Regions from separate parts of the Sphingomonas sp. CFBP 8765 genome, predicted to be linked through region 1. Evidence: riboswitches for the same ligand, from Rfam matches in the RefSeq annotation. Region 1 holds a riboswitch; each other region holds the start of a gene.
The links. A riboswitch is a leader RNA that binds a small molecule or an ion and turns the genes downstream of it on or off. The one in region 1 is predicted to bind cobalamin.
Positions count from the first base shown of each region.

Region 2: it holds a riboswitch for cobalamin, as region 1 does, so the genes downstream of both, IFT87_RS12540 (DUF1636 domain-containing protein) here and cobW (cobalamin biosynthesis protein CobW) in region 1, are expected to answer to the same signal.
Region 3: it holds a riboswitch for cobalamin, as region 1 does, so the genes downstream of both, IFT87_RS12515 (TonB-dependent receptor plug domain-containing protein) here and cobW (cobalamin biosynthesis protein CobW) in region 1, are expected to answer to the same signal.

Region 1 covers NZ_JACYTY010000003.1:209,023-211,281, reverse strand. The annotation lists gene IFT87_RS09585 (HoxN/HupN/NixA family nickel/cobalt transporter) at 1-513, shown strand, start outside; cobalamin riboswitch at 674-890, shown strand; gene cobW (cobalamin biosynthesis protein CobW) at 1,028-2,077, shown strand; gene cobN (cobaltochelatase subunit CobN) at 2,083-2,259, shown strand, end outside.
Region 2 covers NZ_JACYTY010000004.1:268,228-270,486, forward strand. The annotation lists gene IFT87_RS12535 (ABC transporter ATP-binding protein) at 1-744, shown strand, start outside; cobalamin riboswitch at 766-952, shown strand; gene IFT87_RS12540 (DUF1636 domain-containing protein) at 1,050-1,466, shown strand; gene cobT (nicotinate-nucleotide--dimethylbenzimidazole phosphoribosyltransferase) at 1,463-2,259, shown strand, end outside.
Region 3 covers NZ_JACYTY010000004.1:262,344-264,602, reverse strand. The annotation lists gene IFT87_RS12515 (TonB-dependent receptor plug domain-containing protein) at 1-876, opposite strand, end outside; cobalamin riboswitch at 1,059-1,291, opposite strand; gene IFT87_RS12510 (HpcH/HpaI aldolase/citrate lyase family protein) at 1,350-2,174, opposite strand; gene IFT87_RS12505 (MaoC family dehydratase) at 2,171-2,259, opposite strand, start outside.

The DNA.
Region 1 (2,259 bases):
CTGTTCCGGCCGATGTTCCGGCTGGTCACGCGCAGCTGGCACATGGCGCCGCTCGGGTTCCTGTTCGGGCTGGGGTTCGACACCGCGACCGAAGTCGCGATCCTCGGCCTGTCTGCAAGCCAGGCGGCGGACGGGTTGTCGATCGGTACGGTGCTGGTGCTGCCCGTGCTGTTCGCGACGGGCATGGCACTGGTCGACAGTGCCGACGGGGTGGTGATGCTCGGCGCGTATGAATGGGCGTTCGTGAAGCCGATCCGCAAGCTCTATTACAACATCACGATCACGCTGATCTCGGCGATCGTCGCGATCGCGATCGGCGGGATCGAAACGCTCGCGCTGCTGGCGTCGAAGCTGGGCCTCAGCGGGGGCGTGTGGGACGTCGCTTCGGCGCTGGGCGAGAATTTCAACGGGCTGGGCTTTGCGATCATCGCGCTGTTCGTGGCATGCTGGGTGCTGAGTTTTGCGATCTACCGGTGGAAGCGGTTCGACGAGATCGAGGTGGTTCGGGGGTAACGAGCTGCGTCGTCATCCCGGGCTCGACCCGGGACCCAGGGCCAGGCAGCGCATTACGCGTGGCTCTGGGTCCTGACTTTCGTCAGGATGACGGAGGTCAGGTGCATTGGCACAGTCGCCAAACTCCTCTAAACCCAACCTCGAGGTTTGGTTCTACCGAACCTCGACAGATCGCGCCGGTGCCCTTCGGGGCTTGAATGGGAATGCGGTGCGGGAGCTTTGCCTCCCAATGCCGCGGCTGTCCCTGCAACTGTAAGCGGTGAGCGAGACGCACAGGCCCCCGATGCGGGGGCAGCCACTGGGTCACGAGACCTGGGAAGGCGTGCATCGAGCTTCGACCCGCGAGCCAGGAGACCTGCCAGCGTCATGGTCGCTCTTGCCTTGATCCAGGGGATGGTCGCGGCACGGTACTCCGTCTGAGCGACGAACGCGTGCGGCCGTCAGGTCGTGCGCGCGTGTGGCTGCGGGCGTGCGTCCGTCCGTGGCTGTCGTTCCGACGCCCGGAGAGTATCGCATGACCGACCCCCAGCCGACCCTGGCCAAGATTCCCGTTACCATCGTCACCGGGTTCCTCGGCGCGGGCAAGACCACGCTGATCAGCCACCTGATCCGCAACGCCGGTGGCCGGCGGCTCGCGGTGATCGTCAACGAATTTGGCACGCTCGGTATCGACGGCGACATATTGAAGGGCTGCGCGATCCCCGATTGCCCGGCCGAGAATGTCGTCGAGCTCGCCAATGGCTGTATCTGCTGCACCGTCGCGGACGATTTCATCCCGACCGTCGAAACTTTGCTCGCGCTTGACCCGCGGCCCGACCACATCCTGATCGAGACGTCGGGGCTCGCTTTGCCCAAGCCGTTGCTCAAGGCGTTCGATTGGCCCGCGATCCGGTCGCGGATCACGGTCGACGGGGTGATCGCTCTGGCCGATGCGGAAGCGGTCGCCGCGGGACGGTTCGCGCCCGACCTCGCCGCGATCGAGGCGCAGCGGCGCGCGGATCCGAGCGTGGATCACGAGACGCCGCTTGCCGAGGTGTTCGAGGACCAGCTCGCCTGTGCCGATCTGGTGCTGCTGACCAAGGCGGATCTGGCGGGCGAGGCGGGTGTGGCTGCGGCGCGCGCGGTGATCGCGGCGGAGTCCGCGCGTGCGTTGCCGGTGATCGCGCTGACCGACGGGGTGATCGATCCGCGCGTCGTGCTCGGGCTGAACGCGGCGGCGGAGGATGACATCGCGGCGCGGCCGTCGCACCATGATGGCGCGGACGATCACGAGCATGACGATTTCGACAGCATGATCGTCGAGCTTGGCGAGATCGCGGAGCCGGCGGCGCTCGCCGCGCGGATCGAGACGCTGGCGCGCGACGCCGACATCCTGCGCGTGAAGGGCTATGCCGCGGTGACGGGCAAGCCGATGCGGCTGCTGGTGCAGGCGGTCGGGGCGCGGGTGCGGACGCAATATGATCGGCCGTGGCGCGCCGACGAGGCGCGGCAGACGCGGCTGGTGGTGATCGCCGAGCATGACCGGATCGACCCTGCAAGGATCCGGGCCGCGCTTCAGGGCTGAGGGCGATGCACGTCGTCTTCCGCGAAAGCCACGGGCTGGAGGAAAGCGCGGTCCCGCAGGACCTGGCGCAGAGCCCGGCGGACCTCGTCGTCCTGTCCTTTTCGGACGGGGATCTCGGCGCGTTCGCGGCCGGGTGGCGGCGTGCGGCGGCGAGTGGAAGCCCGCTGCCGTCGCTCAGGCTC
Region 2 (2,259 bases), on a different contig from region 1:
CGGCGGGTCGTGGTCGACGATGTCAGCTTCGCGGCAGAGGGCGGCGCGCTCATCGGGATCGTCGGCCCCAATGGGGCGGGCAAATCGACGCTGGTCCAGGCGCTGCTCGGGCTGGTTCCCGCTACGGGGGCGATCCTGCTCGACCGCGTTCCGCTGGCGGAGCGCTCGCGACGCGAGATTGCGCAGACGGTCGCGTATCTGCCGCAGGGTCAAAATCTTCATTGGCCGCTGAGCGTCGAACGTCTCGTCGCGCTGGGCCGATTGCCCCATCTCGCACCGCTGTCCCGCATCTCACGGGACGACCATGCCGCGATTGCCCGTGCGATGGCGGCGGCGGACGTGACCACGCTTGCGGCGCGTGTCGCGACCGAGATTTCGGGGGGCGAGCGGGCCCGCGTCCTGCTGGCAAGGGCGCTCGCGGTGGAGGCGCCGGCGCTGATCGTCGACGAGCCACTCGCGTCGCTCGATCCCGCGCATCAGATCGCAGTCATGGAGATCCTGCGGGCGCAGGCCGCGCGGGGTGTCCTGGTGATCGCCGTCCTGCATGATCTGGGGCTCGCCGCACGCTATTGCGATCGCATCCTCGTGCTAGACGCGGGCCGGCTCGTCGCCGACGGCGCGCCGTCGGCAGTGCTGACGCCGGCGCGGCTGCGTGAGACCTATGGTGTTCGGGCGTGGTTCGGATCGATCGAGGGCGTACCGGTCGTGGTACCGCTGACGCGTGACAGCGCGCAGGGCGATTGACCCGGGCCGCTCGCCCGGCCTATCCCTCTGACCGCGACAGGTTCCCCGGCGACGGGGATGAAAAGGGAACGGGAGAACCCCGGCTGCCCCTGCAACTGTAAGCGGCGAGCCATCGTGCCATCATGCCATTGGGATCCCGGTCCCGAGAAGGCGGCGCGAAGGGCTGTGACCCGTGAGCCAGGAGACCTGCCCGTCGCAGTCGTCTTTCGTCCGGCCAGGGTGCGCCGAGCGGACGGGGGTAAACCCGCGCGACGACATAACCAGCCTGCGGCCTGTGCCGCGGGCGCGTATGTCATGGGGTTTCAATGCCGAATCTACTGGTTCCCGCCGAAGACGGTGCGGCCGTCGTCGCCTGCAGCACCTGCCGCGCGTCCACCGATGCGAAGGACGATGCCGAGGGCATGCGCGGCGGTGCGAGACTCGTCGCGGCATTGCAGGCGGTCCAGGCGAGTGATTCGCGCTATGCCGGGATTGCGGTGCAGGCGATGCCGTGCCTGTTCGCCTGCCAGGACTTCTGCACCATCCACGTCCGCGGGCCCGCGAAGATCGGCTATGTGCTGGGGCGCTTCACGCCTGATGAGGAGGCGGCACGGGCGATCCTCGATTACGCCGTGCTGCATGCGGAGAGTTCGGAGGGGCAGGTGCCGTTTCGGCAGTGGCCTGCGGGGATCAAGGGGCATTTCATCACCCGGACGCCCCCCGCCGGCTATGTCGCGCAGTGACGCTGTTCCCGACGGTCGCGGCGTTCGAGGCGGCGCTGGAGGCCCTTCCCGTGGCAGACGACGCCGCGCGAGGGGCCGCATCGCTGCGGCAAACACAGTTGACCAAGCCGCCCGGATCGCTCGGCCGACTTGAAGACCTCGCGGTCTTCATGGCGGGCTGGCAGGGGCGCGAGCGGCCGCGGTTCGAGCGTGCGCGGGCGGCGATTTTCGCCGGAAATCACGGCGTTGCGGTGCACGGGGTGAGCGCTTTCCCGGTCTCCGTGACCGCACAGATGGTCGAGAATTTCCGTCGTGGGGGCGCGGCGATCAATGCGCTGGCGGATGCCGTCGGGCTCGAACTCGTCATCGCTGACATCGATCTGGAAACCCCCACGGCGGATTTCACGACGGGGCCGGCGATGGACGAAGCCGCGTGTCTCGCCGCACTCAACATCGGTGCCGACGTCGTCGTGCCTGGGCTCGACATACTCGTCGTGGGTGAGATGGGGATCGGGAATTCTACGTCGGCCGCAGCACTGTGTCTGCGCAGTTACGGCGGAACCGCCGCCGACTGGGTTGGCCCGGGGACGGGGGTTGATGTGGCGGGAATCGCGCGGAAAATCGCGGTCGTCGAGGCGGGGATTGCGCGGCATGCTGATTTCCCGCGTACGCCGTTCGAGACGTTGCGGCGGGTGGGGGGGCGTGAAATCGTCGCGATCGCTGGCGCGGTGGTGGCGGCGCGGCTGGCGGGGGTGCCGGTGATGCTGGACGGATTCATTTCGTCGGCGGCGATCGCACCGATCGCGGCGGCGTA
Region 3 (2,259 bases), on a different contig from region 1:
CAACTCCGCGCGGATGAGCCCGTAATGCGCCTCGACCGTGCTGCGCGCGCCTGGCGTATCGACGATCGTGCCGAACTGCGGGCCGCTCAATGCCGTGTCGTTGCTGTCGGCATCGGTATAGCTGTAGCGCCCGACGCCCGTGACCTTCAGCGTGTCGGTGGGCGACCAGCTGAGCTTGCCCGTCGCGCCGACGCTCTTCGCGCCAATGTCGCGCGATCCGCCCCGTGCGGTCGGCGTGCCGTCGGTGAGATAGGTCGAACTCGACAGCGCGTAGTCGAGATTGCCCGCTACGCCTGCGACCCGCGCGCCGCCCGAAAACGTGCCGAACGATCCCCCCTCGGCCCGCAGCGATACGCCCGGGGCTTCCGCGCCGCTGAGCGTGAGATACTGAATGACGCCGCCGATCGCGTCGGACCCGTACAGCGCCGATTGCTGGCCGCGCAGCACCTCGACCCGTGCCGCCTCGTCGGCAATCAGCGTGCCGAAATCATATTCGCCCTGATAGGGATCGGACACTTCGATCCCGTCGATCAACACCAGCACGTGATTGCCCTCCGATCCGCGGATCCGGACCTGCGTCGTCCCCCCGACCGCGCCGGTCCGGCTGACCGCCAGCGCGGGGACGTCGCGCAGCACGTCGGACACGATCCGGGTCTGCCGCTGGTCGAGCGTGGCGGCGTCGAGCACTGTCACCGACGCCCCGAGCTGATCGGCGGGAACCGCGTCCCCCGATCGCGATGCGGTAACCACCAGCTCGGCGTCGCCCCCTGCCGCCTCGCCCGTCGCCGCGGCAATCGGATCGGGCTCGGCCGCGGCTGGCGATGCAAAGGCCGTGGCGGTCGCGAGAACCGCAAGCGAAACGAAAATTCTAGTCATGAAACGATACCCCCGGCGTCACGAGCGACCGGCCGGGGCCTGCCGTCCGATGCTACGGACAGCCGGCGCAACACTTGGGGTGCACGCCGAACCGCACCCGCCACGCGCGCCGATGCGGCCCCCGCCGCATGGTTCGTCGCTCAGACGGAGTACCGTGCCGCGGCCATCCCCTGGACCATGGCAAGAGCGACCGAGCGCCGGCAGGTCTCCTGGCTCGCGGGTCGACGCCCGGTACGCGACCTTCCCGGGCCCTGCGCTTACGCTCAGGCCTAGTGGTCGTCCCCTCATGACGAAGGAACATGCGCACCGCGCTCACCGCTTACAGTTGCAGGGACAGCCGCGGCATGAGGAGGCTCGCCTCCCGCACCGCATTCCCTTTGAAGCCCCGAGGGGCACCGACGCGATCTGCGACCCCGGCCTTCACCGGTTTCGCGGGGCGACGGTAGCGCAGAAAATTCCTGCCGCCAATGGGCCTAGAGTCTCGCGAGGATCGCCCGCGCCTGGCGCAGGTGCGGCGCATCGATCATCCGTCCATCAAGCTGCAGCGCGCCGGCCTCGGGAGCCGCCGCAAACGCTGCGACGACGGCATGCGCACGTGCCACGCTCGCCGCATCCGGCGTGAACGCGGCGTTGATCGTGGCGACCTGCGACGGGTGGATCGCCATCATGCCGGTGAAGCCGTCGCGGCTGCCGCGCGCGGCATAGGCTGCCAGCCCGTCAATGTCCGCGATTGCTGGATAGACCGTTTCGATCGCCGCTACGTCCGCCGCATGCGCGCCGAACAGCAGCAGCGATCGTACGAGCTTATAGGGCTCGGTATAGGACCCGTCGTCCTCCCGACTGGTCGCCGCGCCGATCGCCGCGGGCAGGTCTTCGGCGCCCCAGGTCAGGCCGCATAACCGGCCGTTGACCCGCGCATATTCGCCCAGTGTGAAGATCGCGGCGGGCACTTCGGTCGCGATCGGCAGGATCGGCGGACAGTCATCGCCATAAGCCTCGACCAGCGCGAGGACGGTCGCGGGTCCGGTCGCCTTGGGCAGCATGATCGCATCGGCGCCCCTCGCCGCAGCGATATCGTCGTCCAGCCACCCCGAGTCGACGGGATTGATCCGGACCATCCGCACGACGTCGGTGTGGTCCTGCAACGCGGCCCGGACCGCCTCGCGGGCAACAGCCTTGCGGGAGAGCGAGACCGAATCCTCCAGATCGAGGATGATGGCATCGGCCCCGCTCGCTGCGGCCTTCGCAAAACGCTCGGGCCGGTCTGCGGGCACGAATAGCAGCGAGCGCAACCTCATGCCGACGTCCGCAGCAGCAGCGCCGAGCGAAGGCACTGACAGACGATCTCGTCACGCTGGTTGATCAATTGGTGCATGAATGTGA